4 regions of the Clostridium sp. BJN0013 genome follow, and region 4 is predicted to be linked to each of the others. Evidence: a T-box and tRNA genes for the amino acid it is inferred to sense, from the RefSeq annotation. Region 4 holds a T-box; the other regions hold tRNA genes.
The links. The T-box of region 4 lies ahead of alaS (alanine--tRNA ligase). A T-box ahead of a tRNA ligase gene usually reads a tRNA of that ligase, here a tRNA-Ala.

Region 1 (8,037 bases), 680 kb from region 4:
GTCCAAGTATTAGAATTCCATGGAGCCATTGGGGAGCGTTTATATTGTTAAACCACAAGGTAAGTTTATCTTGTATGCTAAAGAGTATGTCTGCTATTATAGAAGAAGGTATATTAGCTCCAGCAATAGTAATCCAAAATACTATTGCTAAAGTTAAAAGCATTAGTGGAATACCAAAAATTTTTGAGGTAATGTAGTTATCAATCAACCGATCTTTATTGATTTTAGCTTTATTTTCTTTTATATATTTATAACTTATTTCCTCTGCTTTTTTGTAGATATCATTTGAAATATCATCTCTTATAGTTATCTTATCATCATATGTAGTAGACGAATTTACTTTTTCTAATAGTTCTTTTAAAGATTTGCTATTTATATTATTAGAGATAAAGTCTGCTAATTTTGTATCACCATCGATAAATCTTAAGGCAAGCCATCTTGAGTTTGTATAACTTATGTTGTTCTCAATTAAAGGTTGTATAGATTTAATCTTTTCTTCAATATAATCTTCATATATTATTATTTTAGGTATTGGTGTAATCTTACATGTAATAACTTTATAAACTGTTTCTTTTAATTCTTCTATACCTATACCGCTTCTAGCAGCACATAAAACTACAGGAATACCTAATTCCTGTTCTATTCCTTTAGCATCAATAATAATATTTTTCTTTTTTGCTTCGTCGATAAGGTTAATGCACAGAACTACATTATCAGTAATTTCCATTATTTGATAAACAAGATTTAGGTTTCTTTCAAGACAGGTTGCATCTGTAACTACTATTACTGCATCAGAATTACCAAAGCATATAAAATCTCTCGCTACTTCTTCCTCTGTAGAAGATGCAAAAAGTGAATAGGTTCCAGGAAGATCTACTAATATATTCTCTTTACCGTTATGTGTAAATTCTCCTCTTGCATTTACAACTGTTTTTCCTGGCCAGTTGCCAGTATGTTGATGGAGTCCTGTAAGTGCATTAAAAACTGTACTTTTACCGGTATTGGGGTTGCCAGCAAGAGCAATAACATATTGACCTTCCTTTTTTTCAATTTTGAATAAGTCTGATAAGGAATTATTTTGGGTAGATTGAAATGTTAGACCCATTATAGACCTCCCTATATAATATTTGTCCTGATTTTAGAAGATAATCTGTTTTCGTATGAATTTGTCCTTGAATTTACTAAAATCAAGGATGACTCTTCATTTCTAAGCGCTATCATTGCACCTCTAATGTTATAAACGGTAGGATCGCCAGAGGGACCTTTTCTTACTACTTCTATCGTTGCACCTTTAGTTAAACCCAATGCAAGCATTCTTTCTCTTAACATTCCAGTAGATAATAAATTATCAATTGTAACATAACTTCCTATGGGTACATTATTAAGTTTCAGCATAAAATATCCTCCTAAAAATTAAGTTTAATGTATTATTTGAAATTAATTGAAGATTTTTTGAATTTAATAGCCATGAAATTTGGTGTGTATTTGATTTTGTTGCATGTGGCTAATTTTGTTTCCTAAAGCTAACTTTAATAATAATGTATGCTGGTAGTTTTGAAATTGTTACATAATAGAATAAAAAATTTTTAATAAAGAGTTAATTCTAGCATATATTTTATTAAAAGTATTTTTATATTTATAAAGTTTAAGGAGGATGGAATTTATGAGAGAACAATTGCTAAGTATATTGGTTCAATTTATTTTAGGTGTAGTTGGAATAATAGCAGCATATGTGCTTAAGAAAATTTCGGATGCTTTGGAACTACAAAAGCAATCAACTATAGCAAAAAAAGGAGCATATAATTATAATCATGCTCTTAGCATTGCAAAAGGCATGTATTATGTATTAGAAGAGGAATTTAGTTCCGTAAAAAAAGCAGGAAAGAAGAAAAAGGATGAAATGGAAAAAAGACTATTACAGGTAATACCGGGGCTTACACAAAATGAATTAGATTCTATAAATAAAGAGGTATGTAATAGTGTTGAACAAATAGGTGCTCAAATATTAGATAGTGTGGAAACAACACCGACCAGTGCAGAAGATGTATTAAAGGATGGAGAGATTTAAAAGATTTAGCGGAATATAAAATTTCATCTAAGTCTGAGAATAATTTAAGTTTAATTATATAATGTATACTTAAGAATTTAAATTTAGTGAATAGAACATAACAAATTATGCAAATAATAAAAGAGCAAAGATGCTCTTTTATTTATTTGCATAATAAATTTTGTTATTCATAAAAGTAGAAAGATTATATATTTTTCGATATTTTTAAGTATGAATCAATAAGTTAATTATATTTTAGGCTTTATAGTTCTTTATTTTCAATATCTACTTTAAGATTTTCTTCTACATATATGCTATCTAAATCTACTTTTTGCTCTCTAATAAAAAATTCAGCTAGTCTATGTATTGTGGTATCCCCGTACATAGGCACATTTTCCTCACTTTCCAAAATATATTTTATATTTTGGGTAACAGGATTTATAAATTTTTTGATTCCCCAAAGTTTACAATAATTTGTAGAATGCTTATCTTGTTTTATAGATATGCTTTTAGTGTTATTGTCATACTCAAAAGTATGCTCTTCATCTGATATTTTAATTTTCATAATTATTTCTCCTTTCAGGTTTTCATATACTTATTGCATAATAAATATTAAAGAAAGTCAATACATTTTAACTTATTATAAAGAAAATTTTTAAATAATTATGTTTAGTGAAGTTAAGAAATAGTTTTTTTATATAATTATAGTATATTATCATATTTAATATGTTATGCAAGTATTGTATCATTATAATATTATTAGTATTATTAATATATACAATACTAATAATATCTTCTATGAAGATAAATATTATAGATGTACCTGATTAAATTTGACTAAAATGGTGGGATTATCCTATCCCCCATTAGTATTTTTGTTAAACTATCATTATAGCACTGACGATTAAGTAATAATGTTAAGTGGTTTATAGGTTTAAGTGAAGTTTGTGCAGGAGGGATGCTTTTCTTTATGTGAATCTTGGTTACTCTAAGCTTGGTTCGACCTTTAGAGTTTGAGTAAACTTGTTCTGGTAAGAATATTGACCAATGAGCCATCCAACTTCTATAAGTGGTGGTAGTTTGCAATAAATTAGTGAAAAATAAATAAATATAAAAAAGGTGTTTAAAAGATATTGACAAAGGGAAAATGAGATGATATACTATAAAAGCTGTCTGGGAAAACAGGCGGCAGTAAAGATTAGATATGATCCTTGAAAATTAAACAGAATGAAGAACATAGGTAAACTTATTTATTAAAGAATAAACCAGCAATTCTTTTGAGCTGCGAGAGCAGTAGAGGAAGTAATTTCGTAATTAAGTATATTTAAGCAGTATTTTGCTGAAAGAGATATACTAAAATTACTAGTAGCGAGTACAGCGAGGAAAAGGCTGAATGAGGAGCGGAACTTACTTGTGTAATTGAGCACCGGAATGAGGCATTTGACGAAGCTGGGCGAAGCTAATAGTAATTTTCAAAAAATTAATAATGACGAATAGTTCAAGGAAAGACTTGAGTGAGGAACAGAGTTTACTTTGGGTAAATGAGTACCGCAGCGAAAGGCTTGACGCAGAAATATGAAGTTAGTATTAATTTTTAACAGAGTCAATAAAACTTTTAAAATAAGAGTTTGATCCTGGCTCAGGACGAACGCTGGCGGCGTGCCTAACACATGCAAGTCGAGCGAGGAAGCCCTTTCGGGGGTGGAATAGCGGCGGACGGGTGAGTAACACGTGGGTAACCTGCCTCAAAGAGGGGGATAGCCTCCCGAAAGGGAGATTAATACCGCATAGAAGGTAAAAACCGCATGGAGGATACCTTAAAGGAGAAATCCGCTTTGAGATGGGCCCGCGTCGCATTAGCTAGTTGGAGGGATAAAAGCCCCCCAAGGCGACGATGCGTAGCCGACCTGAGAGGGTGAACGGCCACATTGGAACTGAGAAACGGTCCAGACTCCTACGGGAGGCAGCAGTGGGGAATATTGCACAATGGGCGAAAGCCTGATGCAGCAACGCCGCGTGAGTGAAGAAGGTTTTCGGATCGTAAAGCTCTGTCATCCGGGACGATAATGACGGTACCGGAAGAGGAAGCCACGGCTAACTACGTGCCAGCAGCCGCGGTAATACGTAGGTGGCGAGCGTTGTCCGGAATTACTGGGCGTAAAGGGTGTGCAGGCGGATATTTAAGTGAGATGTGAAAGACCCGGGCTTAACCCGGGCAGTGCATTTCAAACTGGATATCTAGAGTGCAGGAGAGGAGAACGGAATTCCTAGTGTAGCGGTGAAATGCGTAGAGATTAGGAAGAACACCAGTGGCGAAGGCGGTTCTCTGGACTGTAACTGACGCTGAGGCACGAAAGCGTGGGTAGCAAACAGGATTAGATACCCTGGTAGTCCACGCCGTAAACGATGAGTACTAGGTGTAGGGGGTATCGACCCCTCCTGTGCCGCAGTAAACACAATAAGTACTCCGCCTGGGAAGTACGATCGCAAGATTAAAACTCAAAGGAATTGACGGGGACCCGCACAAGCAGCGGAGCATGTGGTTTAATTCGAAGCAACGCGAAGAACCTTACCTGGACTTGACATCCCCTGAATAACTTGTAATGGAGGAAGCCCTTTGGGGCAGGGAGACAGGTGGTGCATGGTTGTCGTCAGCTCGTGTCGTGAGATGTTAGGTTAAGTCCTGCAACGAGCGCAACCCCTGTTGTTAGTTGCCATCACAGGAAGGTGGGCACTCTAACAAGACTGCCGCGGTTAACGTGGAGGAAGGTGGGGATGACGTCAAATCATCATGCCCCTAATGTCCAGGGCGACACACGTGCTACAATGGGCAGAACAGAGAGAAGCAATACCGCGAGGAGGAGCAAATCTCAAAAACTGCTCCCAGTTCGGATTGCAGGCTGAAACCCGCCTGCATGAAGTTGGAGTTGCTAGTAATCGCGAATCAGCATGTCGCGGTGAATACGTTCCCGGGTCTTGTACACACCGCCCGTCACACCATGAGAGCTGGCAACACCCGAAGTCCGTAGTCTAACCAAGGAGGACGCGGCCGAAGGTGGGGTTAGTGATTGGGGTGAAGTCGTAACAAGGTAGCCGTAGGAGAACCTGCGGCTGGATCACCTCCTTTCTAAGGAGTCGAAAGGCAGGGAAAGCTTGCCTTAAAAGCTGGGGAATATAGATAAGTAAGTTACCATTTATTCTGTTTAATTTTGAGGGATCATATCCTTCTAGTTAATTTGGGGGTATAGCTCAGCTGGGAGAGCACCTGCCTTGCACGCAGGGGGTCAAGAGTTCGAATCTCTTTATCTCCACCATGTTATGGGCTTATAGCTCAGCTGGTTAGAGCGCACGCCTGATAAGCGTGAGGTCGATGGTTCGAGTCCATTTAAGCCCACCAAGTACAAGAAAAAAATATTTATAATTCACATTGTAAATTGTGCACTGTGAATTGAAAGAATTTTGTCCTTTGAAAATTGCACAGTAAATAAAAGAAGTAAAGCTAAGGTTAGAAATAACCTTTGTAGTAGTAAGTATAATTAAAGTTATGCTTGCATTGTAATAAATAACTAAGGATAAAAAATTGGTAATAACGAGTACAGCAAGGAAAAGGCCGAATTAGGAGCAGAGTTTACTTATGTAAATGAGCACCGCAGTGAGGCATTTGATGCAGCTGTGCGAAGTTAATAGCAATTTTTTAATGAAACTCACTCAGCTAAGGCTGAGGAGTGCAATTTAGGAACCAAATCAAAGATTTGGACTAAATTATCAGGTCAAGCTACAAAGGGCGCATGGAGGATGCCTTGGCACCAGGAGCCGAAGAAGGACGTGATAAGCTGCGAAAAGCTCTGGGTAGGCGCAAATAGCCAGAGAACCAGAGATATCCGAATGGGGAAACCCACCTAAAAAACAATAGGTACTGCAGGGTGAATATATAGGTCTGCAGAGGGAAACCCGGGGAACTGAAACATCTAAGTACCCGGAGGAAGAGAAAGAAAAATCGATTTTCTAAGTAGCGGCGAGCGAAAGGGAAAGAGCCCAAACCGGAAACTTGTTTCCGGGGTAGAGGTCAGGTAAAAAAAATTGTGGAAGCTTAATTGAATACAACTGGAAAGATGAGCCGCAGAAGGTAAAAGCCCTGTAAGTGAAAAGCAGAAACGAAATAACCTGTACCGGAGTACCACGAGACACGAGAAACCTTGTGGGAAGCAGGGAGGACCACCTCCCAAGGCTAAATACTACCTGGTGACCGATAGAGGAGGAGTACCGTGAGGGAAAGGTGAAAAGAACCCCGGGAGGGGAGTGAAAGAGAACCTGAAACCGTGTGTCCACAAACAGTCGAAGTACGTTAAAGTACGACGGCGTGCTTTTTGTAGAACGAGCCAGCGAGTTACAGCATGCAGCAAGGTTAAATACTTAAGGTATGGAGCCGAAGGGAAACCGAGTCTGAAAAGGGCGGGGAGTTGTATGCTGTAGACCCGAAACCGGGTGACCTATCCATGGCCAGGTTGAAAGTGAAGATGCTTGCTACCCGCGATTGGACGGAAAGACCCCGTAGAGCTTTACTGCAGTTTATCACTGAATTTTGGTATTGCCTGTACAGGATAGGTGGGAGGCAGGGAAAGAAGTGCGCCAGCATTTGTGGAGCCAACGTTGGGATACCACCCTGGCAGTACTGAAATTCTAACCGGAGTGCATGAAACTGGACACGGGACAATGATAGGCGGGCAGTTTGACTGGGGCGGTCGCCTCCAAAAGAGTAACGGAGGCGTACAAAGGTTCCCTCAGAAGGGTTGGAAATTCTTCGGAGAGTGCAAAGGCAAAAGGGAGCTTGACTGCGACACAAACAGGTGGAGCAGGGACGAAAGTCGGGCTTAGTGATCCGGTGGTACCTCGTGGGAGGGCCATCGCTCAACGGATAAAAGCTACCTCGGGGATAACAGGTTGATCTCCCCCAAGAGTTCACATCGACGGGGAGGTTTGGCACCTCGATGTCGGCTCGTCGCATCCTGGGGCTGGAGTAGGTCCCAAGGGTTGGGCTGTTCGCCCATTAAAGCGGCACGCGAGCTGGGTTCAGAACGTCGTGAGACAGTTCGGTCCCTATCCGTCGCGGGCGTAGGAAATTTGAGGGGAGCTGTCCCTAGTACGAGAGGACCGGGATGGACTGACCGCTGGTGAACCAGTTGTTCCGCCAGGAGCACAGCTGGGTAGCTAAGTCGGGAAGGGATAAACGCTGAAAGCATCTAAGTGTGAAGCCCACCCCAAGACGAGATTTCCCATGGCGAAAGCCAGTAAGACCCCTCCGAGAAGAGGAGGAGATAGGTCAGGGGTGTAAGCATGGCAACATGTTAAGCTGACTGATACTAATAGGTCGAGGGCTTGACCAAATAATATTTACTGTGCAATTTTGAGGGGATAAAACTCCTGAACAAAAGAATAGAAATCTGGTGGCAATAACGTGGAGGCAACACCCCTTACCATTTCGAACAGGAAGGTTAAGTTCCACAGTGCCCATGGTACTGCAGGGGAGGCCCTGTGGGAGAGCAGGTCGCTGCCGGATAACTAATATGGCCAGATAGCTCAGTCGGTAGAGCAGAGGACTGAAAATCCTCGTGTCCCTGGTTCGATTCCTGGTCTGGCCACCAAAACTTCAGGTTTTTATCTGAAGTTTTTTTCATATGCAATAAGAATGTAAGAGGGAGGATATTTGTATATTCCCCAATATTTTGTTAAAATAAATAATATGTAAAAATAATTATGGTATTTAATAAAAAATAATGACTGAAGGTGGCATAATGAGTAGAATAATGAGAATAGGTAAAAAAGATTTTGAAATAGGTAAGAGAACTTATATAATGGGTATACTTAATGTTACGCCGGATTCTTTTTCAGATGGGGGAAAATTTAATAATATAGAATTAGCTTTAGAACATGCTAAGCAAATGGAGGCAGAAGGAGCTGATATAATAGATATAGGCGGGGAATCCACAAGA
Region 2 (8,037 bases), 1.5 Mb from region 4:
ACGGAAGTGGCCGCAGAGAAAAGGCCCAAGCAACTGTTTATCAAAAACACAGGTCTCTGCTAAAGCGAAAGCTGAAGTATAGGGGCTGACGCCTGCCCGGTGCTGGAAGGTTAAGGGGACTGCTCAGCGAAAGCGAAGGCAAGAACTTAAGCCCCAGTAAACGGCGGCCGTAACTATAACGGTCCTAAGGTAGCGAAATTCCTTGTCGGGTAAGTTCCGACCCGCACGAATGGCGTAATGATTTGGGCACTGTCTCAACAACAAATCCGGCGAAATTGAAGTGCAAGTGAAGATGCTTGCTACCCGCGATTGGACGGAAAGACCCCGTAGAGCTTTACTGCAGTTTATCACTGAATTTTGGTATTGCCTGTACAGGATAGGTGGGAGGCAGGGAAAGAAGTGCGCCAGCATTTGTGGAGCCAACGTTGGGATACCACCCTGGCAGTACTGAAATTCTAACCGGAGTGCATGAAACTGGACACGGGACAATGATAGGCGGGCAGTTTGACTGGGGCGGTCGCCTCCAAAAGAGTAACGGAGGCGTACAAAGGTTCCCTCAGAAGGGTTGGAAATTCTTCGGAGAGTGCAAAGGCAAAAGGGAGCTTGACTGCGACACAAACAGGTGGAGCAGGGACGAAAGTCGGGCTTAGTGATCCGGTGGTACCTCGTGGGAGGGCCATCGCTCAACGGATAAAAGCTACCTCGGGGATAACAGGCTGATCTCCCCCAAGAGTTCACATCGACGGGGAGGTTTGGCACCTCGATGTCGGCTCGTCGCATCCTGGGGCTGGAGTAGGTCCCAAGGGTTGGGCTGTTCGCCCATTAAAGCGGCACGCGAGCTGGGTTCAGAACGTCGTGAGACAGTTCGGTCCCTATCCGTCGCGGGCGTAGGAAATTTGAGGGGAGCTGTCCCTAGTACGAGAGGACCGGGATGGACTGACCGCTGGTGAACCAGTTGTTCCGCCAGGAGCACAGCTGGGTAGCTAAGTCGGGAAGGGATAAACGCTGAAAGCATCTAAGTGTGAAGCCCACCCCAAGACGAGATTTCCCATGGCGAAAGCCAGTAAGACCCCTCCGAGAAGAGGAGGAGATAGGTCAGGGGTGTAAGCATGGCAACGTGTTAAGCTGACTGATACTAATAGGTCGAGGGCTTGACCAAAATATATTTACTGTGCAATTTTCAGAGGATATAAGTTTTCTGAAGAAAAGTATTGACAGGTAGCAGTTATGACAGTATAATATAAAACTGTAGTGAGAAAAATGATAAAAATCTGGTGGCAATAACGTGGAGGCAACACCCCTTACCATTTCGAACAGGAAGGTTAAGTTCCACAGTGCCCATGGTACTGCAGGGGAGGCCCTGTGGGAGAGCAGGTCGCTGCCGGGTAAAAAATAAGGATCTTTAGCTCAGTTGGTTAGAGCAACCGGCTCATAACCGGTTGGTCCGGGGTTCGAGTCCCTGAAGGTCCACCATATGGGGGTATAGCTCAGCTGGGAGAGCATCTGCCTTGCACGCAGAGGGTCAAGAGTTCGAATCTCTTTATCTCCACCATAACGAGTAACAATTTTGTTGCTCGTTTTTTTATGTTTAAATTTATCAAATTTGTGTATTTAGAGATATGATATGGAAATTTTGAATACATTTTATCATTGAATAAAATGTAATATATGTTTAAAATAGAAGCATAATATTATTATGAAAATTATTATGAAAATTATTTGATTTTTAAAAGGAATTTTTAATTATTAAGTAGAATATGATATAAATAGAATATAATTAATGAAGTAAAATATATAAATTAAATGTAAAGTACAAGGAGGAATTGCCTATGAAAACATATTTAACAAAAAATTTAAGAAACATAGGAATTATTGGACATAGTGGTTCTGGAAAGACCACATTGACAGAAGCGATACTTTACCATACAAAAACTATAGACAGATTAGGAAAAATTGAGGATGGAAATACAACTAGTGATTATGAGCCAGAAGAAAAGAAGAGACAAATATCTGTATCAACCTCAATAGCTTCATGTAAATGGAAAGATGTAAAAATAAATTTAGTTGACATGCCAGGATATTTTGATTTTATAGGAGAAACTTTTCAAGGATTAAGAGCAGTTGATTTAGCTATAATTGTTGTATCAGGTGTGTCAGGAATCCAAGTAGGAACTGAAAAGTCTTGGGATTATGTAAACAAGGAAGAGCTTCCAAGGGCATTTTATATAAATAAATTAGATAGAGAAAATTCAGATTTTGATAAAGTATTGACTGATCTAAAAGAAAAGTTTGGCTTATCCGTAGTGCCTATTCAATATCCTGTAGGTAAAGAAAATAATTTTAAAGGTATTGTAAACGTTATTTCACGAAGGGCCAAAATATTTGATGAAAAAAGTAAAACAATGAAGGATGTGGATATTCCAGAAGATATTCTAGAAAAAGTTAATGATTGTAAAAATATGATTATGGAGGCTGTGGCAGAAACAGATGAAGAGCTTCTAGATAAATATTTTAATGAAGGTACTTTAAGTGATGAAGATATCTATACGGGACTGATAAATGGTTGTACTAAAGGAGAAGTAGTTCCTGTAATGTGTGGTTCTGCCGCTAATGTAATAGGAGTTGAAACTCTGCTTGAGAATATAGTTCAGTGCTTTCCATCTCCAGCAGATGTGGAATCTATTACTGCTAAAAATTTAAAAGATAATTCTGAAATTACAATTAACATAGATGAAAAAGAACCTTTTTCAGCATTTGTTTTTAAGACTATAGCTGATCCTTTTGTAGGAAAATTATCTTTGTTTAGGGTTATGACAGGAAAATTGAAATCCGATATGACAGTGTATAATGCTAAAAAAGATAAAAGTGAAAAGATAGGATCTATGTATTTTTTAAAGGGTAAGCAACAAACATCTACATCTGAAATAATAGCAGGTGATTTGGGTGCTGTAGCTAAATTACAATTTACAAGTACGGGAGATACTTTATGTGAAACTTCATTTCCTATTATTTTTGAAGATATCAAATTTCCACCAGAGGTAATAGCAAAAGCAGTTTTACCTAAATCAAAAAATGATGAAGATAAGATATTAAGTGGATTAAATAAATTGTTGGAAGAAGATCCTACTTTTAAAGTAACTAGAGATATGGAGAATGCAGAAGTAATAGTTTTTGGAATGGGAGAAACACATACGGATATAATATCTTGTAAATTGAAATCTAAATTTGGTGTAGATGTTATTTTGCAAGATCCCAAGATACCTTATAGGGAAACTATAAAAAAAGCTTCTGATGTGCAGGGTAAACATAAAAAACAGTCTGGGGGACATGGACAATATGGAGATGTAAAGATTAGATTTGAACCTAGGGTAGATGGAAAAGATGATTTAGAGTTTGTGGATAAAATAGTGGGAGGAGTAGTACCAAGGCAGTATATACCAGCTGTTGAAAAAGGACTTAGGGAATGCATAAATCAGGGAGTTTTAGCTGGATATCCTGTAATAAGATTAAAAGCTATTCTTCATGATGGATCTTTCCATCCTGTAGATTCTTCAGAAATGGCGTTTAAGACAGCTGCTTCTATTGCATATAAGAAAGGATTATTAGAAGCTGAACCTGTACTGTTAGAGCCAATTGTACACTTAGAAGTATCTGTTCCTGAATATTACATGGGGGATATAATAGGAGATATAAACAAAAAAAGAGGAAGGGTTCTTGGGATGAATTCTTCTGGAGAGAATCAAGTAATAATAGCAGAAGTGCCTCAATCAGAAATGTTTAGGTATGCTACGGATTTGAGATCTATGACTCAAGCTAGAGGAGATTTTACTATGAGATTTGAAAGATATGAGGAGGTTCCACCTCTTCAAGCTAATAAAATAATAGAATCCAGGAAAAATGAAAAAGTTAAGGATGAATAGTTCAAAGGGGCTTTACGTAGCTAACCGAATAGTTGGCTGTGTAACAGTCCCTTTTTAAATTAAAATAATATGAATATTTTGATTCACTAAACTAAATAATAATTTTATCAGTTAGTCTAATGTATTTAGTTAAGGAGAGATTGTATGTCCAAATACAAGATGAATATAATAGGAAAAATTAGTTTAGAGGATTATAGCAGCATACAAGACTATATATCAATAGTAAATAGAGATGATGATTTAACCATAGTTATAGATAAAAATGATGATGAAAATATAAAAATTATATGTAATATGTTAGAAAATAAAAATTTTATAATTAATTCAAGTAAAGTTCGTAGCAAAGATAAATATTATATAAAAGCATTTAAAAATATAGATTAAAGTATAATTTTTCAGTTTATTATGTGATATAATAAAAAATTATAAGAGCTTATATAAAAATTTTAATATATAATATTTGTTAAATTAAAAGGAGATAAATACTATGATTAAATTATATATGGTAAGACATGGAGAAACTATATGGAATATAGAAAGAAAAATGCAGGGTGGTACAAAAGATTCACCTCTAACTAAAAAGGGTATTGAACAAGCTAATTTATTAAAAAATAGAATGGAGAATATAAATTTTGATATAATATATTCAAGTCCATTAGAAAGGGCAGTAAAAACTTCTAGAATAGTAGCGGCACAGAGAAATGTACCTATAATAAAAGATGATAGGCTTATGGAAATAGACATAGGAGAATGGGGAGGATTAACCAAAGAACAAGCTCGAGAAAAAAATCCAGAACAACTTAATAATTTCTGGACAAACCCTAAAATGTATGTTCCCGATACGGGAGAAAGTTTTATACAGGTAAAAATTAGAGTAGTATCTTTAATTAAAGAAATTATTAATAAGCATGAAGGTAAAAATGTCTTAATCGTTACTCATACTGTAGTATTAAGAATTATGATGGCGTATTTTGAAAATAGACCTTTAGATAAATTATGGGAAGGTTCTTACATTCATCAGGCAAGTTTAAGTGAAGTTGAAATAGAGAATGGACACTATAATATTTTGTTATATGGAGATACATCACATTTAGGGGAGATAAAAAGTATAAATACAATATAAATAATATAAAATTTATAGTATATCTTAGAAATATGGAGAAAAGTATATTTAAATTTAGTATTTGACTAAAAAATACTAAATTTAAATATATATGAATATTGATTTAAGATTCAATTAATAATATTATTAAAGAAAGTCAAAGAAAGTCAAAGTCAAGAAGGTGATGGGTTGGCAAGATTATCAGATATAATAGAAGAGTTTATAAAAGATATGTTTAATAACAGTAATAATAATGATCAACTGCAGATTGGAAGAAATGAATTGGCAAATTATTTTAGCTGTGCTCCTTCACAGATAAACTATGTATTAACTACTAGATTTACTACAGATAAAGGATATTATATAGAGAGTAAACGAGGAGGGGGAGGATATATAATTATAAAAAAAGTAGAACTTAACTGTAATAAGAATTTACTTGATATTATAATGGAAAAGATAGGAGATGGTATAACTTATAATGCTGGAGTACAAATTATAGAAGGATTATTTGAGGAAGAAATCATAACAGAAAGAGAAGCTATAATATTAAAGGCAGTTATAAATGATAGAACATTAAATACTGTAATGGAAAATAAGAATAAATTAAGGGCAGATATATTGAAAGCTTTGATGCTTGTTATATTTAATACCCCTAAATTTGTTATTAATAGATAAATATGTGATATAATAATTAGTATAATATTATATTTGCATGTATAGGAGTGATGATATGCTTTGTGATATATGTAAAAAAAATGATGCTACAGTTCATGTAACAAAAATAATAAATGGACATAAACAAGAGATCAATCTGTGTGAAAAATGTGCAAAGGAGAAGGGAGAATTAAGTTTTGTACCCCCAATAGACTTTGTTTCTTCATTTGGATTTCAGAATATTTTAAGTGGAATTATGGATTATATGAGTAGTGGAAATAATGAGCAGTACAAAACTTTTGATATACGTTGTAAGAATTGCAATACATCCTATAGTGAATTTAAAAAGACAGGGCTTGTAGGATGTAGTGAATGTTATAAAAATTTTAGTAATATTTTAGAACCGATAATTAAAAGAGTACAGGCAAATTTAGATCATACAGGTAAAGTTCCTAAAAAAACGGGAAGAAATATTATAGAGAAAAAAAATCTTCTAAAATTAAAAGAAGACCTTCAAAAAGCAGTATCTTTAGAGGAATATGAAAAAGCTGCCACTATAAGAGATAGAATAAAAGAGATTGAAAAAGAAATTTATTTAGATGAAGACAGCAAGAAGGAGGAGTAGTTATGAATAATTGGATGACTACTTATGAAAGTGATAATTATGGCTTGGTAATAAGTAGTAGGATAAGATTAGCCAGAAATTTAGCTAAAATTCCTTTTTCACATAAATTAAATATAGAAGAAAGTAAAAAGATAATTAAAGATGTAGAAAATGCTTTTTATACATCTTCAAATACCAAAGAAAAGTTTAGAAGTAATTATTTATGGGATAGAAATGACAATGATAAAAATATTTACTTAGAAAAACATCTTATAAGTAAAGCTTTGATAGATAATTCATCTAAAGCAGCTTTTATATTAGATGATAAAGAAACCATAAGTATTATGATAAATGAAGAAGATCATGTCAGAATTCAATGTATAACAGGAGGCCTAAATTTAGAGGAATTATATGATGTAAGTGAAAAAATAGATGATCTGTTAGAAGAAAATTTGGAATATGCTTTTGATGAAAAACTAGGATATTTAACAGCATGTCCTACTAATGTAGGAACAGGACTTAGGGCTTCTGTTATGCTTCATTTACCTTCACTTTCTTTAAATAATCAAATAAATGGATTGTTAAATGCATTAGCTCAAGTTGGTATGACCATTAGAGGATTATATGGTGAAGGTTCAAAAGCTATAGGGAATATATATCAGATTTCCAATCAGGTAACTTTAGGACGTAGTGAAGAAGAGATATTAAGTAATTTAAAAGCTTTAGTTCTTCAAATAATAAATCAAGAAATAATTTCTAGGGAAAATCTTATGAAGAAATATAAATATGAGTTAGAAGATAAAATTTATAGAGCATTTGGAATATTGAAGTCTGCAGTACTTCTAAACTCAAGTGAATGTTTAAAACTTTTATCAGATGTAAGATTGGGAGTAGAGATGGGGATAATTAAAGATGTAAATGGTATGACTTTAAATAAACTCTTGGTGGAAACCCAGCCAGCTACAATACAGAAAATATACGGAGAGAGCTTATCAAATAAAGATAGAGATTTTAATAGAGCTAAATTTGTTAGAGAAAAATTAGCTGTAAATACAGCTTAAAAAGGAGAGTGAAATACATTATGATGTTTGGAAGATTTACGGAAAGAGCACAAAAAGTATTAATTTATGCTCAAGAAGAGGCACAAGCACTTCAACATGGCTATGTGGGGACAGAGCATATACTTTTAGGAGTATTAAAAGAGGATGGAATGGCTAAGAACTTTTTAAATAATATGAATATTACTATAGAAACAGTAAGAAGCTTTATAGAAGAGTATGAAGGCAGAGGAGAGATTGATTTATACAATAAAGAAATACCTCTTACTCCAAGAACAAAAAGACTTTTGGAATTGAGCTTATTTGAAGCTAGAAATTTAAATCACAACTATATTAGTCCAGAGCATATTCTGCTTGCGTTGATTAGAGAAGCAGAAGGAGTAGCCTTTACCATTTTAAATAATCTAGGTGCTGATTTTAATAAATTAAGAAAACAGCTTATAGATTCTCTTTCAGGAGAACAATCTGTTGGTTCAAATAATTCTAAAAAAGAAAATGGAGAGCCTACCCCAACCTTAGATCAATTTGGCAGAGACTTAACTGATATGGCCAGGGAAGGAAAATTGGATCCTGTTATAGGCAGAGAAAAAGAAACTCAAAGAGTTTTAGAAATATTAAGTAGAAGAACTAAAAACAATCCTTGTCTTATAGGAGATCCAGGAGTAGGTAAGACTGCTATAGCAGAAGGATTAGCGGAAA
Region 3 (8,037 bases), 1.5 Mb from region 4:
TTTTATTTTTTGTAATGGTAGAGAGAGTAATTGATTGTGTTTACACATAATAAGTAATAAATATAGGTATTATAATCTAATAAAGTGCTTTGATAAAGGATAGTAGCAATTTAAATCTCTATATAAAAAGAGAAGTTGTGGATGGTGTAAACAACTGAGGTTTTATTGTGAAGGAACTTTGGAGCTATATATTTAAAAGATGAGCTTGTGCTAAAAAGGGTGGAACCGCGGATATAAAATTCGTCCCTTGAGGGCGGGCTTTTTTTATACTTAAAAATTTAAATATAATTTAAATTGATTATGGGAAGGAGAAATAATTTATGCCTTTTGAGAAAACTATGGATAAGATAGTAGCTTTAGCTAAGAATAGAGGATTTGTATATCCGGGGTCGGATATATATGGAGGATTGGCTAATACGTGGGATTATGGTCCCATTGGAGTAGAATTAAAGAGCAATGTAAAAAAAGCATGGTGGCAAAAATTTGTACATGAAAGTCAGTATAATGTGGGTATAGACTGTGCTATACTTATGAATAATGAGGTCTGGGTTGCTTCAGGTCATGTAGGAAATTTTTCAGATCCACTTATGGATTGTAAAGAATGTAAATCAAGATTTAGAGCTGACAAATTAGTTGAAGAGCATATGACTTCAAAAGGTGTAGAAAAAGCTAGTGCAGATGGCTGGAGCAATGAAAAATTAAAAAAATATATAGATGATAATAATATCGTGTGTCCTGATTGTGGAAAAACAAATTTTACGGACATAAGACAATTTAATCTTATGTTCAAGACTTTTCAAGGAGTTACGGAGGATTCAAAAGCAGAAATATATTTAAGGCCAGAGACAGCTCAGGGTATATTTGTGAATTTCAAAAATGTTCAGAGAACAAGTAGAAAAAAAATACCTTTTGGAATAGCTCAGATAGGAAAAGCTTTTAGAAATGAAATAACTCCAGGAAATTTTACTTTTAGAACTAGAGAATTTGAACAGATGGAACTAGAATTTTTCTGTAAACCTGATACTGATTTGGAATGGCATAATTACTGGAAAGAGTATTGTTGGAACTTTTTATTAAAGCTTGGTATAAAAGAGGAGAATATAAGATTTAGAGTTCATGAAAAAGAAGAGCTTTCCCATTATAGTAATGCCACTTCAGATATTGAATATTTATTTCCATTCGGATGGGGAGAACTTTGGGGTATAGCAGATAGAACTGATTATGATCTAACTCAACATCAAAACCATTCGGGAAAAGATATGACTTATTTAGATCCAAGTACTAATGAAAGATATATACCTTATTGCATAGAACCCTCTGTGGGAGCTGATAGAGCAGTACTTGCATTTTTAGTTGATGCCTATGATGAAGAAGAACTAGAGGGAGGAGATTTAAGAACAGTGTTACATTTCCACCCTGCTATATCTCCATTTAAAGCTGCGATTTTACCTTTAAGTAAAAAGTTATCAGAAAAAGCTTTAAAAGTTTATAATATCTTAAAAAAAGATTTTAATGTGGATTATGATGATGCAGGAAGCATAGGTAAAAGATATAGAAGAGAGGATGAAATTGGTACACCTTATTGTATAACTATAGATTTTGATACCATGGATAATGACACTGTTACTATAAGGGATAGGGATACCATGAAACAATTTAGAGTAAAAATAAATGAATTGAGAGATTTCATACAAGAAAAGATACAGTTTTAGTAAATATATCAATATTGATCAAGTTCTTCTAAGGTTCAACATGAGGAATACTTTTTTCTTCATCTTGAACCTTAGAAGAACTTATCTATGGGCATAGCAGTGTTCATCCTTCACTTTAAAGAAGCTGGGGGCGTCAGCTGATTGTCGCCTTCGAATAAATATTTTACGACAATCATCACCACCCGTAAAACGGGTGGTTTGCTCTAGCCCTATAAGGGCATGTTACTGGCTGTGCTACTCGCACACTGAACGGTGTGCCAACCGCATATGCCTTTACAGGCTGCACCTAAAAGGTGCTTTATTTTTTACCTTTTTTTACTGTCTCACCCGTAAACGGGTCAATATATTCTTTCAAACTCATTTGTTCGTATGCTAAATCTTCCTGTATCTGATTTTTTATATACTCTGCTATGACTTTTTTATTCCTTCCTACAGTATCAACATAGTACCCTTTACACCAAAACTGTCTATTTCCATATCTATATTTTAAATTTGCATGTCTGTCAAAAATCATATAAGATATCCCATAAACTGCGATACACTTAATTTAGGTGGTATACTTATAAGCATATGTATATGATCTTTACATGCATTAGCCTCAATAATTTTAACCCCTTTTTGTTCACATAGTTTCCTTAAGATTACACCTATATCCGCTTTTATCTTTCCATATATTATTTGTCTCCTATACTTTGGTGCAAAAACTATATGATATTTACAATTCCACTTGCTGTGTGCTAAACTACTATTGTCCATTTCGGACACACCTCCAATATATTTTAGTTGTGGTTGGCAAACCTACTTCTATTTTATATTGGAGTTTTTCTTTTTCCTACTCATAGCTATAAGCTTTCCGGAACCACAGGTAAAACCTGTGGTATTCTAGATACAAAAAACTTACCGGACCAAAGTCCGGTAAATTAGGGTTTAATCATGGGGATATGTTATATGTTTAATTAAAACTTGGGGAATTATATTAATGTTTTCTTACGACACAAGTAAAGTATATCACAAGTGAATGATATTTTTCAATAGTGAAACATAAAATCAGTAAATTAAATATTTTCATATAATTTTGATTTTATTCGACAATTTCATTTTAAGAGTAAATATATATTATATTTTTCATAAAATCATATCGATTTTATTTCCAATATTTACACTATCAGCATAGGCTTTTATGAAATATTATGTTATTATATAATTAAGTATAAATTTATCCGAACGCGGCAATTAACTAATGTTCCCATATTCTTTAAAGTGGGATATAAGCACTGCTATGTGCCTGGATAAGTTCTTTTAAGGTTCAGATGGAAAAAGCATTTCTTATAAGCAAACTCCACCTGAACCTAATAATCACTTGATTGTAATAGGCTTATTTTGGAGGTTTTCTTAAATGAAAAGAAATTTTGATGACTTTAAACAATTTATAAAACATAAAAAAATAGGAGTAGTAGGAATAGGAATAAGTAATAGACCTTTGATTGATTTTTTATTAAAATTAGGTGCTAAAGTAAGTGCTTTTGATAAAAAAAATTCAGATGAGATTGGAGAAGTAGTTAAAGAATTGAAAGAAAAAGGTGTAAGTTTGGCGTTGGGTGAAAAATATCTTAATGGCTTAAGTGATTTTGATATAATATTTAAAACGCCTTCTATGAGAATAGATAGTCCTGCGTTTATAAAAGCTAAGAAAAAGGGAGCATATATAACCTCTGAAATGGAAGAGTTTATAAGATATTGTCCTGCTAAAATATATGGTATAACTGGAAGTGATGGAAAAACTACTACTACTACACTTATGTATAATATTTTAAAAAAGCAAGGTTATAAAAGTTGGATAGGAGGAAATATAGGTACTCCTTTATTTTCTAAAGTAGAAGAAATAGAAAATGATGATAGAGTTGTACTTGAATTATCCAGTTTTCAGTTAATGACTATGGATATTTCACCTCAAGTAGCAGTTATAACTAACGTGAGTCCTAATCATCTGGATGTTCATAAAGACATGGAAGAATATATAATGGCTAAAAAGAATATATTTAAATATCAAAGTAATTCAGATCTATTAGTATTAAATAAGGATAATAACTTAACAAACTCTATGGCGAAAGAGACCTTAGGCAGGATTAGACAATTTAGTAGTAAAGAAAAATTAAATAAAGGTGGATATTTAAATGAAGGTAGTTTGTATATAGATAGAGATGAAGTATGTAAATTATCAGAAATTAAACTTAAAGGAATGCACAATGTAGAAAATCTTTTGGCAGCCTTTTGTGCCCTAAAAGATGATGTAAGTATTGAAAGTATGAGAGAAGTTGCTATTACTTTTTCGGGAGTGGAGCATAGGTGTGAATTTGTAAGGGAAGTAGATGGAGTAAAATATTATAATGATTCTATTGCGTCAAGTCCTAGCAGAACATTGGCAGGACTTAAAGCTTTTGAAAAACCTGTAATATTAATAGCTGGTGGATATGACAAAAAAATACCTTTTGATATTTTAGCTGAAGAAGGATATTTACAAATTAAAACTTTAATACTTGTGGGAGCTACAAAATATAAAATAAAAGAAGCCTTTGAAAACCTTAAATTAAAAAAAGACATTCACATACCCATTATAATGGCAAATTCTCTAGTAGAAGCAGTAAATTTAGCAAGGAAAGTATCCCATAAGGGTGATGTAGTTACTTTATCTCCTGCTTGTGCTAGTTTTGATATGTTTGCTAATTTTGAAATAAGAGGAAATATGTTTAAAGAAATAGTGAATGATATGTAATTAGTGTAGGGTATTTTAAAAGAGAAACTAACTTTTATAGTAAGTTTTTCTTTTTTTATTTAGAGCTGGTGTAAAGTATATACGATAACGTTTCCTAGTGTATCTTTATATGAATATAATAGTTTTTCGTAGGAATTAATAGAATTGATTAGATAAATAGGATGTATGATGGTTATGTGTATAGCATATAAATTAAGTTGTGGTATTATATCAAATGTCATTAAGTTGATAAATGACTTTGTCTATAAAAATTTTTTTTAAATTTATTGACAAAGTTAAGAGTATATGATAAACTACAAAAGCTGTTGAATAAAAATGGCATGTGATCCTTGAAAATTAAACAGAATAAAGAAGATAGGTAAACTTATTTATTAAGAATAAACCAGCAATTCTTTTGAGCTGCGAGAGCAGTAGAGGAAGTAATTTCGTAGTGTAGTATATTTAAGCAGTATTTTGCTGAAAGAGATATACTAAAATTACTAGTAGCGAGTACAGCGAGGAAAAGGCTGAATGAGGAGCGGAACTTACTTGTGTAATTGAGCACCGGAATGAGGCATTTGACGAAGCTGGGCGAAGCTAATAGTAATTTTCAACAGAGTCAAATAAAACTTTTAAAATAAGAGTTTGATCCTGGCTCAGGACGAACGCTGGCGGCGTGCCTAACACATGCAAGTCGAGCGAGGAAGCCTTTTCGGGGGTGGAATAGCGGCGGACGGGTGAGTAACACGTGGGTAACCTGCCTCAAAGAGGGGGATAGCCTCCCGAAAGGGAGATTAATACCGCATAGAAGGTAAAAACCGCATGGAGGATACCTTAAAGGAGAAATCCGCTTTGAGATGGGCCCGCGTCGCATTAGCTAGTTGGAGGGATAAAAGCCCCCCAAGGCGACGATGCGTAGCCGACCTGAGAGGGTGAACGGCCACATTGGAACTGAGAAACGGTCCAGACTCCTACGGGAGGCAGCAGTGGGGAATATTGCACAATGGGCGAAAGCCTGATGCAGCAACGCCGCGTGAGTGAAGAAGGTTTTCGGATCGTAAAGCTCTGTCATCCGGGACGATAATGACGGTACCGGAAGAGGAAGCCACGGCTAACTACGTGCCAGCAGCCGCGGTAATACGTAGGTGGCGAGCGTTGTCCGGAATTACTGGGCGTAAAGGGTGTGCAGGCGGATATTTAAGTGAGATGTGAAAGACCCGGGCTTAACCCGGGCAGTGCATTTCAAACTGGATATCTAGAGTGCAGGAGAGGAGAACGGAATTCCTAGTGTAGCGGTGAAATGCGTAGAGATTAGGAAGAACACCAGTGGCGAAGGCGGTTCTCTGGACTGTAACTGACGCTGAGGCACGAAAGCGTGGGTAGCAAACAGGATTAGATACCCTGGTAGTCCACGCCGTAAACGATGAGTACTAGGTGTAGGGGGTATCGACCCCTCCTGTGCCGCAGTAAACACAATAAGTACTCCGCCTGGGAAGTACGATCGCAAGATTAAAACTCAAAGGAATTGACGGGGACCCGCACAAGCAGCGGAGCATGTGGTTTAATTCGAAGCAACGCGAAGAACCTTACCTGGACTTGACATCCCCTGAATAACTTGTAATGGAGGAAGCCCTTTGGGGCAGGGAGACAGGTGGTGCATGGTTGTCGTCAGCTCGTGTCGTGAGATGTTAGGTTAAGTCCTGCAACGAGCGCAACCCCTGTTGTTAGTTGCCATCACAGAAAGGTGGGCACTCTAACAAGACTGCCGCGGTTAACGTGGAGGAAGGTGGGGATGACGTCAAATCATCATGCCCCTGATGTCCAGGGCGACACACGTGCTACAATGGGCAGAACAGAGAGAAGCAATACCGCGAGGAGGAGCAAATCTCAAAAACTGCTCCCAGTTCGGATTGCAGGCTGAAACCCGCCTGCATGAAGTTGGAGTTGCTAGTAATCGCGAATCAGCATGTCGCGGTGAATACGTTCCCGGGTCTTGTACACACCGCCCGTCACACCATGAGAGCTGGCAACACCCGAAGTCCGTAGTCTAACCAAGGAGGACGCGGCCGAAGGTGGGGTTAGTGATTGGGGTGAAGTCGTAACAAGGTAGCCGTAGGAGAACCTGCGGCTGGATCACCTCCTTTCTAAGGAGTCGAAAGGCAGGAAGGCTTGCCTTAAAAGCTGGGGAATATAGATAAGTAAGTTACCATTTATTCTGTTTAATTTTGAGGGATCATATCCTTCTAGTTAATTTGGGGGTATAGCTCAGCTGGGAGAGCACCTGCCTTGCACGCAGGGGGTCAAGAGTTCGAATCTCTTTATCTCCACCATGTTATGGGCTTATAGCTCAGCTGGTTAGAGCGCACGCCTGATAAGCGTGAGGTCGATGGTTCGAGTCCATTTAAGCCCACCAAGTACAAGAAAAAAATATTTATAATTCACATTGTAAATTGTGCACTGTGAATTGAAAGAATTTTGTCCTTTGAAAATTGCACAGTAAATAAAAGAAGTAAAGCTAAGGTTAGAAATAACCTTTGTAGTAGTAAGTATAATTAAAGTTATGTTTACATTGTAATAAATAACTAAGGATAAAAATTGGTAATAACGAGTACGGCAAGGAAAAGGCCGAAGGAGGAGCGGAATTTACTTATGTAAATGAGCACCACAGTGAGGCATTTGACGCAGCTGTGCGAAGTTAGTAGCAATTTTTAAACCAAAGGTCAAGCTACAAAGGGCGCATGGAGGATGCCTTGGCACCAGGAGCCGAAGAAGGACGTGATAAGCTGCGAAAAGCTCTGGGTAGGCGCAAATAGCCAGAGAACCAGAGATATCCGAATGGGGAAACCCACCTAAAAAACAATAGGTACTGCAGGGTGAATATATAGGTCTGCAGAGGGAAACCCGGGGAACTGAAACATCTAAGTACCCGGAGGAAGAGAAAGAAAAATCGATTTTCTAAGTAGCGGCGAGCGAAAGGGAAAGAGCCCAAACCGGAAACTTGTTTCCGGGGTAGAGGTCAGGTAAAAAAAATTGTGGAAGCTTAACTGAATACAACTGGAAAGATGAGCCGCAGAAGGTAAAAGCCCTGTAAGTGAAAAGCAGAAACGAAATAACCTGTACCGGAGTACCACGAGACACGAGAAACCTTGTGGGAAGCAGGGAGGACCACCTCCCAAGGCTAAATACTACCTGGTGACCGATAGAGGAGGAGTACCGTGAGGGAAAGGTGAAAAGAACCCCGGGAGGGGAGTGAAAGAGAACCTGAAACCGTGTGTCCACAAACAGTCGAAGTACGTTAAAGTACGACGGCGTGCTTTTTGTAGAACGAGCCAGCGAGTTACGGCATGCAGCAAGGTTAAATACTTAAGGTATGGAGCCGAAGGGAAACCGAGTCTGAAAAGGGCGGGGAGTTGTATGCTGTAGACCCGAAACCGGGTGACCTATCCATGGCCAGGTTGAAGCGGAAGTAAAATTCCGTGGAGGACCGAACCACGTTGGTGTTGAAAAACCATGGGATGAGCTGTGGATAGCGGAGAAATTCCAATCGAACTCGGAGATAGCTGGTTCTCCCCG
Region 4 (8,037 bases):
TCTTAAACTTTTTATGTTTTTTGGATAACTTAGAGTTATATTGTCTTTGATTCTTATGACAAATGCTTGTTTTATAGATTTAAACATATCATATCTCTTATGTTTCCCATAAGCTCTATCTTCTACCAAGATACAATCTGTATTAATAAGTTTTTCACCTATTGGACCATCATGTTTGTTTGCAGTAGTTTCAATGACTTTTTGAGGCATTAAAGTATTTACATTAAGAGCCACATGCAGCTTTATTCCTGACTTATTACCTTTGAACTTTGCCTATTTCAATCTGCCTTCACCAACAGTTATAGTAGTGGAATCTACTGCTAATAAATCTTTTGGTAATTTAAGTATTCTTCGAGTTGAACGATTGCATTTAGTTATAAGAATCTCAAATAATTTCTTAGCTATTTTATAATCTACATTTGCTGCTTTCTTCGAAATTGTGGAATAATCAACTGCTCTTAATCCAGCTTCATTCATAAAATCTGAACCAGCTCTAAAACTTTTGTATTCATTAGTTGCTGTCGCTATAAAAAATTGAAACAAATCATATACTGTGAATTTTCTTGATGTATCCTTATAGCCTAAAACCGCACATACTGTAATTACTTCTTCTTTTTTTAAAAGTGTTTGAAATATATCAAATATAGTGGTATTATTTCTCATGAGGTCACTCTCCTAAACAGTAGTATTTTTTCTCAGCAAATTAATATTACCATAGGATGACCTCATTTTCATACCTTTTTATTTACGTATTTTGGATAATCAACACTCGTGATGCTATTTCATTTACAATGGTAATTAGTAACTTCAACTACTCTAAATCTACTTTCAGTTTTTTTATTGTTTGTTACTAAGAGCTTATCCTTAAATAACGTTAATCTTTGTAAAAGCAATAGAATCACACGCGAACTTAATAAGCCCTAGATAGAAAGAATCTTACTTTACAAATCTAACCAGTAACTTTCTAAAATCTTCTATTTTGTAATTCCGTGCAGAAATATGTAATTATTTCAAGTATTGTAATATTACTTATAACATGGTAATAGTTGAATATGAATAAAATATGTGATATTTTTAATATTGTAGGCTTGTATAAATAACATAAAATATTAAATATTTTGGTATTAACTTTTATGTAATATTATGTATAGGTACTAATATCTAATGGTGAGTTTCGAAACTAATTATGTAAGTTTTTCAATATTAATTAAATAAATTGAAAGGAGGATTTTTATGATTAATTTGATTTTACAGGTACTTTTGGATTTACAGCTACATCTATAGCTGGTACTGGTGCTTGGTTAATAAACAAATATGGTAATAATGCTAATGCTATAGCTGCATGGTAAAAATGGACATAAATCTCTTTAAAGAGATGGTCACTAAACAAGTTAACGCTCCTCTCTAAAATTTTTAGAGAGGGGTTTGTCTACTATTACATGATAAAATACTTTACTATAAGGGACTCTATGCGTAAGACCCCAATTTGAATATTTTTGAAATTTGCTCCATTAACACATTTACTTGGCGCACATTGAATTTGCTATTTTCTTTCATACTCCTGATTGGATTGTAAACTAATATGTATTAAAATGTTGACAAATAAGCGGGTCATATATATACTAATTATATTCTTAAAAAATAGTTGTTTACCACTGTAGTATCAAATATTTAAGTCTAAATGCTAAGAAATCAGGTGAATTGAATGGATTTATATAGTTTAAAAATGAGAGCAAGTAAAAGTGAAGATGGAATAGAAAAACATATTTCAGGTGCAGAAAAAATAACAAGAGAAGACAGCCTTTCTATATATTCTGAAGCTTTATTAACTAGAGCATTATATCACTCAAAAAGCAAAGCAGATTTTATAAATATAAAAATTGAAAAAGTAAATCAAGAAGATATTTTATTTCTTGATGCATTACCTGTTACTACAGTGAATGTAGATAGTTACCAAGAGGGTATTCAAAAGTTATTAACTATATTAGAAAAAATGGGTATTACCAATGCTTCGGCTGTTTTAGAGAAATTAAAGGACACTTATACTATGAGTGGTGCCATGCTATTGAATGTAGATACATTAGAAAGATTGGAACCTAATAAAGATAGAGGGATTCGAGCTACCTATATGGATGAATATAATTTTACAATGCAAGAAAAAAAGGATATAAAGAATCACTATAATGAAGCAATCATATTGGCTACCAAGGTGGCACATGCCCCTAATATTATTGGTGAAATCTGCATTTCTGATGATCCTGATTATGTAACAGGTTATGTGACGTCAAAGGAAAATGGATACATGCGCATTAGCAAATTGAAGGGAATGGCAAGTCAGGACGGAGGACGGATTTTTCTTTATAGAGGAGATCATTCCCAAGTTCAAGATTGCATCGATTATATAGAGAAACAGAAGGTATTGGTTAAAAATATACCTTCTATATTAAATAAGCCAGATAAAACAGAAGAAAGTACAAAAAATAAATGGCATTTTATAGATAAGACATTGGAGAATTTAAAATATAATCATCTGTACCGAATTATGAATGAAATTAAGTCGGCACAAAGTGCGCATATCACTTTTGAAGGAAAAGACATGATTATGCTAGCCTCTAACAACTATTTGGATATGTCTAATGATCCGCAGGTAAAAAATTATGCACTAAAAGCTATGGAGAAATATGGGGTTGGTTCTGGTGGTTCCAGGCTAACTACGGGGACGATAAACTTACACAATCAATTAGAGAAGCTTATTGCAATATTTAAAGGAACTGAGGCAGCTTTAGTTTATAATACTGGGTATACAGCAAATATAGGAATTATTTCTGCATTATATTCAAAAGATGATGTTATTTTTAGTGATGAGTTGAATCATGCAAGTATAATTGATGGATGTCGTTTAAGTAAGGCAAAAATTGTAGTGTATCGTCATAATGATATGAATGACTTAGAGAATAAAATCAAACAAAATCTATGTGGTAAAGGTTTAATAGTAAGCGATGCCGTATTTAGCATGGATGGAGATATTGTCAATTTGCCACAATTGGTAGAAATTGCAGATAAGTATGGGCTATTTTCTATGATTGATGAAGCGCATGCCACAGGAGTAATTGGAGAGAGTGGCCATGGAACAATGGAATATTTTCATATGACACGAAAACCCGACATTATAATGGGTACCTTAAGTAAGGCCATTGGTAGCGAGGGGGGATTTGTTTGTGGAAAACAAAAATTGATTGAATATCTAAAAAATAAATCTCGCAGCTTTATATTTTCAACGTCGTTGTCTCCAGCTGTTATGGCAGCTTCAATAAAATCCATCGAATTAATCATGGATGAGCCACAGAGAGTACAGGCATTACAGGAAAATATTCAATATTTCTGCAGCCGTTTAAGAGAAGCGGGAATTGAGGCTGATTCTAAGACTGCTATTATTCCTATTCTTATAGGTGATGAAAAAATTGCAATGGAGATATCCAAGGAATTATTCGAACAAGGTTATTATATTTCGGCAATTCGTTATCCAACTGTTAAGAAAGGGTGTGCAAGGCTTCGTGTAGCCTTGATGTCAACTCACAACAAGGATGAATTAAAACGTGCTGCCCAGGTTATTGCGACAATTGTAAACAGATATAAAAGAGCAGCACTTATGACAGATACCATTGTCGGAATATAAAGGAAATGATTGTATTGAAATGTAAATGAGTAGGGTTAAAAAACAATATAACCAGGGGTGATACCAGCAGCTCTGTAACCAGGGTCAAAGTAGAAATTATGTTACATAATAAAATAATTTCTTAATATTAAGTAGCATTCAAATTAAGCTTTTCATATAAAATAGATAAAATCACTGCTAAATAAAGAACGTTAATGTTACAAAAGTCAGTTGTGTAACATTGAAAACACTCAGAATGACTATTAATAATTTACTTTGCCCCTAGCTGCACGTTTGCTGGTACTGGGTCATGTAGAGGGATTCAAATTTATGTTGCTTTCAGAATATACTCCAAAAGCATAAATTGGCTATGATTCTAATTGTAGCGGTGCTGCTATTCTACATCTATCTGTTGCAATTGCAGACGAAGATATCTAGTCCGCCTTGCCACGGCGCTGCACGTGTGCATTCCAAGTCAGGTGTGGATGCATTTTTCCTTTATGGCGGGGAACTTGTCTTTTATGCTGGAATACCTGAGTATGGTGTGTGGTGCGTGTTTGCTTTTTGGCGATTCGATTTTTTACACATCAGTACTAATCTTCTATCAGACGTTGTTTGTGGTTTGCATAGTCTGTGCCGTTGCGGGTCTTTTCTGGAAGATGCGTTGCCCTACCAAAGAGCAGGCCACCGCTTTGTAAGGAATTACGGTGTTTTACCTTGCAGCAGTGAGCGATATTCTGATGTACAACAATGTTTTTGGGGACTTGTATCCGAAAGCTCCCATGATGGTTTTTGTGCTAGCGCAGTTTCGCTGTTTCTGACGGACAACCTCCTGATAGCCGAAGCAAAGGAAATTGAGCAAAAAGTAACTACGGAAAAGGAAGCACTTGCAAGTCTCAACCGTATGAAAATCGAATTTCTTGGTAACGTTTCACACGAACTGAAGATGCCACTGGTGGTAATCTCCAGCTATGCACAGACCACCCGGCAGCTTGTGGAGCGTTCCGGTGAAATTTACCTGGAATGAATATATCTTACTTATATAGTTTATAGTTGTAAATTTTTATATATTTATTATGGTTAATATAGAGTCTGATGTTGACATAAAAGTGTATTTAAATTATAATTTGTACCATAAATGGATATGTGGCAGTGAATAGAAGAAGTAAATATACTCTTATATGAAAGAGAGGAAGCAGGTGGTGTGAAGCTTCTGATATAAGGTTTATTGAAGGCTGTCTAGGAGCCTATTATGGTGTTTGAGAGATATGGATTTTATAGGTTTAAATCTATATAATTAGGGTGGTACCGCGAAAAAACTTTCGTCCCTTTTATGGATGGGAGCTTTTTATTTTTAAAAAATCATTTATTAATTAAATATATAATATTAGTGAAAAAAGGAGAGATATATGTGGAAAAATTAGGATTAAATCAAATTAGAGAAATATATTTAAACTTTTTTGAAAAAAAAGCACATTTAAGATTACCCAGCTTTTCTCTAGTTCCTCAAAATGATAAAAGTTTGCTTTTGATAAATGCAGGTATGGCTCCACTTAAGCCTTATTTTACAGGACTTAAGGTTCCACCTAGTAAAAGAGTAGCTACCTGTCAAAAGTGTATAAGGACTGGGGATATTGAAAATGTGGGGAAGACTTCAAGACACGGTACTTTTTTTGAGATGCTGGGAAATTTTTCCTTTGGAGATTATTTTAAAGAAGAAGCAATTCCATGGGCTTGGGAATTTATTACGGAAGTTTTGAAACTTCCTAAAGATAGATTATATGTTACAATATATTTAGATGATGATGAAGCTTATGATATATGGGTAAAAAGTACAGATGTGGATCCTTCAAAGATTTTTAGACTGGGGAAAGAAGATAATTTCTGGGAGCATGGAGTAGGTCCTTGTGGTCCTTGTTCGGAGATTTATTATGATAGAGTACAGGAAAAAATAAATAATGTAGAGGAATTTGTAGAAGCAGCTGATAATGATAAAATAGTTGAATTCTGGAATTTGGTTTTTACTCAATTTGACAAAGATGAACATGGGAATTATAATAGACTTTCAAATCCTAATATAGATACAGGCATGGGACTTGAGAGAATGGCAACTATAATGCAGGGAGAAAATAGTATATTTGAAGTAGATACTATAAATGCTATACTAAAAGAAGTATGTAATATATTTGGAATAAAATACAATGAAGACAAAAATAACGATATATCTATAAGAGTAATAACAGATCATATAAGAAGTATTACTTTTATGATAAGTGACGGTATACTTCCATCCAATGAAGGACGGGGATATGTGCTTAGAAGGCTCTTAAGAAGAGCCGCAAAACATGGTAAATCCCTGGGTATAAATGATAGATTCTTATATAAACTTTCCAGTGTTGTTATAGATAATTCCTATGAGAGCTACCCTAAATTGAAAGAGAGAGAAGAGTACATAAAAAAAATTATAAGATTGGAAGAAGAGAGATTTGATGAAACAATAGATAGTGGAATAAAGATTCTAAATGAATTTATAGAAGAATTGGAAAATAGCAATAGTTTGCTGCTTGAAGGAGAAAAGGCCTTTAAATTATATGATACATATGGTTTTCCTATTGAACTTACTGAAGAAATACTGCAGGAAAAAAATATGAATGTAGATTTAAAAGAATTCAATAAAAAAATGCAGAATCAAAGAGAAATGGCAAGATCTGCTAGAGCAGAAACCAATTACATGGGAGCCGAAGATACTGTGTTAAATAAGATTCCTCTACACATAAATACTGTATTCCAAGGTTATGATAGCCTGCAGTCCACTTCAAAGGTTAAACTTATGATAAAAGAAGGAGAGTTTGTTTCTCTTTTAGGTCAGGGAGAAAAAGGTGTTATATTAGTGGAGAACACGCCGTTTTATGCAGAAATGGGAGGACAGGTAGGAGATAAAGGCATTATATACAATGAAAATTTTGAAGGTAAAGTAGTAGACTGCAAAAATAATGTGGCAGGAAAAATACTTCATTTTGTTGAAGTATTTTCAGGAAGTGTAAGTTTAGAAGATACTGTTTTATTAAAAGTAGATAAAAATAGAAGAGATGATATAAGAAGAAATCATACTTCCACCCATCTTTTGGGAGAATCTTTAAGAAGGGTTTTGGGAGAACATGTACATCAATCCGGTTCCTATGTGAATGAACATAGATTAAGATTTGATTTTAACCATTTTGAGGCCTTAAATGATAAACAACTAAGAAAAATTGAAGATTTAGTAAATGAAAATATAAGAGAGGCAAAGGCCGTGAATACTACTTTGATGTGTTTAGAAGAAGCAAAAAAAAGTGGAGCAATAGCAATTTTCGATAGTAAATACTCAGATGAGGTAAGAGTTGTTTCAATAGGAGATTTCAGCAGGGAACTTTGCGGAGGTACTCATGTAAGTAATTCTGGAGAAATAGGTATGTTTAAAATAGTCTCAGAATCGGGAATAGCTGCAGGCATAAGGAGAATAGAAGCTGTTACTGGAAGAGAAGCAGTTGAATATTTATATTCAAAAAGTGATATGCTAAAAGAAATAACAAATAAATTTAAATGCTCTGAAAAAGAAATTGTTCATAAATTAGATTTACAATTTAATGAGTTGAGAGAAGTGAAAAAAGAACTGGAAGAGTTGAAAATAAAATTAGCGGGTAGTGCAGAAGATAGTATTTTAAATAGTGTTAAGATTGTGAAAGGTATAAATCTGTTTACAGGAGTATTAAAGGATGTAGATGGAAATGCACTTAGAGAATTGGCAGATAAAATTAGAAGCAAGTCACAAAATTCCATGGTTTTACTAGGGAGTAGCATAGAAGGGAAAGTGAACTTAGTAGCTATGGCAACTAAAGATGCAGTGGAAAAAGGAGTTCATTGTGGTAAAATTATAAAAGAAGTGGCAGCTATCACTGGAGGAGGTGGAGGCGGTAGACCTGATATGGCTCAAGCTGGTGGAAAACTTCCAAATAAATTAGAAGAAGCAATAGGAAAATGCAGTATGATTATGGGAAAAATAGTTAAGTAGTATACATTTTATAAAATATGTTTTATAATATATTTAATTAGAATTGTTAGCGGGGTGATATATATGAGCAAGGACAATACCATTCAGTTTGATATTTCTGAAAGTAAAAAGGCTTTGACTAGAGAAATATTAACTGAAGTTTATGATTCGCTAATTAAAAAAGGATATAATCCTGTAAATCAATTAGTAGGATATTTGATTTCAGGTGATCCGACTTATATAACAAATTATAATGGAGCAAGGTCATTAGTTAGGAAGCTTGAGAGAGATGAAATACTTGAGGAAGTTTTAAAAGTATATTTAGGTATAAAATAAAAATGTCCTTTTTGGA

Region 1: it encodes a tRNA-Ala, which carries the amino acid that the T-box ahead of alaS (alanine--tRNA ligase) is inferred to sense. The anticodon was not compared.
Region 2: it encodes a tRNA-Ala, which carries the amino acid that the T-box ahead of alaS (alanine--tRNA ligase) is inferred to sense. The anticodon was not compared.
Region 3: it encodes a tRNA-Ala, which carries the amino acid that the T-box ahead of alaS (alanine--tRNA ligase) is inferred to sense. The anticodon was not compared.

What each region holds. Positions count from the first base shown of each region.
Region 1 is NZ_CP162495.1:3,127,324-3,135,360, reverse strand. It holds gene feoB (ferrous iron transport protein B) at 1-1,105, opposite strand, end outside; gene AB3K27_RS16260 (ferrous iron transport protein A) at 1,117-1,395, opposite strand; gene AB3K27_RS16255 (hypothetical protein) at 1,664-2,068, shown strand; gene AB3K27_RS16250 (hypothetical protein) at 2,310-2,612, opposite strand; rRNA gene AB3K27_RS16245 (16S ribosomal RNA) at 3,664-5,174, shown strand; tRNA gene AB3K27_RS16240 (tRNA-Ala) at 5,286-5,361, shown strand; tRNA gene AB3K27_RS16235 (tRNA-Ile) at 5,368-5,444, shown strand; rRNA gene rrf (5S ribosomal RNA) at 7,488-7,604, shown strand; tRNA gene AB3K27_RS16225 (tRNA-Phe) at 7,614-7,689, shown strand; gene folP (dihydropteroate synthase) at 7,840-8,037, shown strand, end outside.
Region 2 is NZ_CP162495.1:3,939,016-3,947,052, reverse strand. It holds rRNA gene AB3K27_RS20455 (23S ribosomal RNA) at 1-1,159, shown strand, start outside; rRNA gene rrf (5S ribosomal RNA) at 1,271-1,387, shown strand; tRNA gene AB3K27_RS20445 (tRNA-Ile) at 1,397-1,473, shown strand; tRNA gene AB3K27_RS20440 (tRNA-Ala) at 1,477-1,552, shown strand; gene fusA (elongation factor G) at 1,830-3,920, shown strand; gene AB3K27_RS20430 (hypothetical protein) at 4,065-4,304, shown strand; gene AB3K27_RS20425 (histidine phosphatase family protein) at 4,408-5,043, shown strand; gene AB3K27_RS20420 (CtsR family transcriptional regulator) at 5,212-5,697, shown strand; gene AB3K27_RS20415 (UvrB/UvrC motif-containing protein) at 5,753-6,301, shown strand; gene AB3K27_RS20410 (protein arginine kinase) at 6,304-7,341, shown strand; gene AB3K27_RS20405 (ATP-dependent Clp protease ATP-binding subunit) at 7,362-8,037, shown strand, end outside.
Region 3 is NZ_CP162495.1:3,947,936-3,955,972, reverse strand. It holds gene AB3K27_RS20485 (glycine--tRNA ligase) at 321-1,712, shown strand; partial or broken gene tnpA (IS200/IS605 family transposase) at 2,011-2,468, opposite strand; gene murD (UDP-N-acetylmuramoyl-L-alanine--D-glutamate ligase) at 3,109-4,485, shown strand; rRNA gene AB3K27_RS20470 (16S ribosomal RNA) at 5,098-6,608, shown strand; tRNA gene AB3K27_RS20465 (tRNA-Ala) at 6,719-6,794, shown strand; tRNA gene AB3K27_RS20460 (tRNA-Ile) at 6,801-6,877, shown strand; rRNA gene AB3K27_RS20455 (23S ribosomal RNA) at 7,183-8,037, shown strand, end outside.
Region 4 is NZ_CP162495.1:2,444,365-2,452,401, reverse strand. It holds partial or broken gene AB3K27_RS12445 (IS4 family transposase) at 1-258, opposite strand, end outside; gene AB3K27_RS12440 (hypothetical protein) at 274-663, opposite strand; gene AB3K27_RS12435 (hypothetical protein) at 1,238-1,390, opposite strand; gene bioF (8-amino-7-oxononanoate synthase) at 1,706-3,676, shown strand; gene AB3K27_RS12425 (hypothetical protein) at 4,026-4,682, shown strand; T-box leader at 4,799-4,988, shown strand; gene alaS (alanine--tRNA ligase) at 5,067-7,706, shown strand; gene AB3K27_RS12415 (IreB family regulatory phosphoprotein) at 7,770-8,021, shown strand.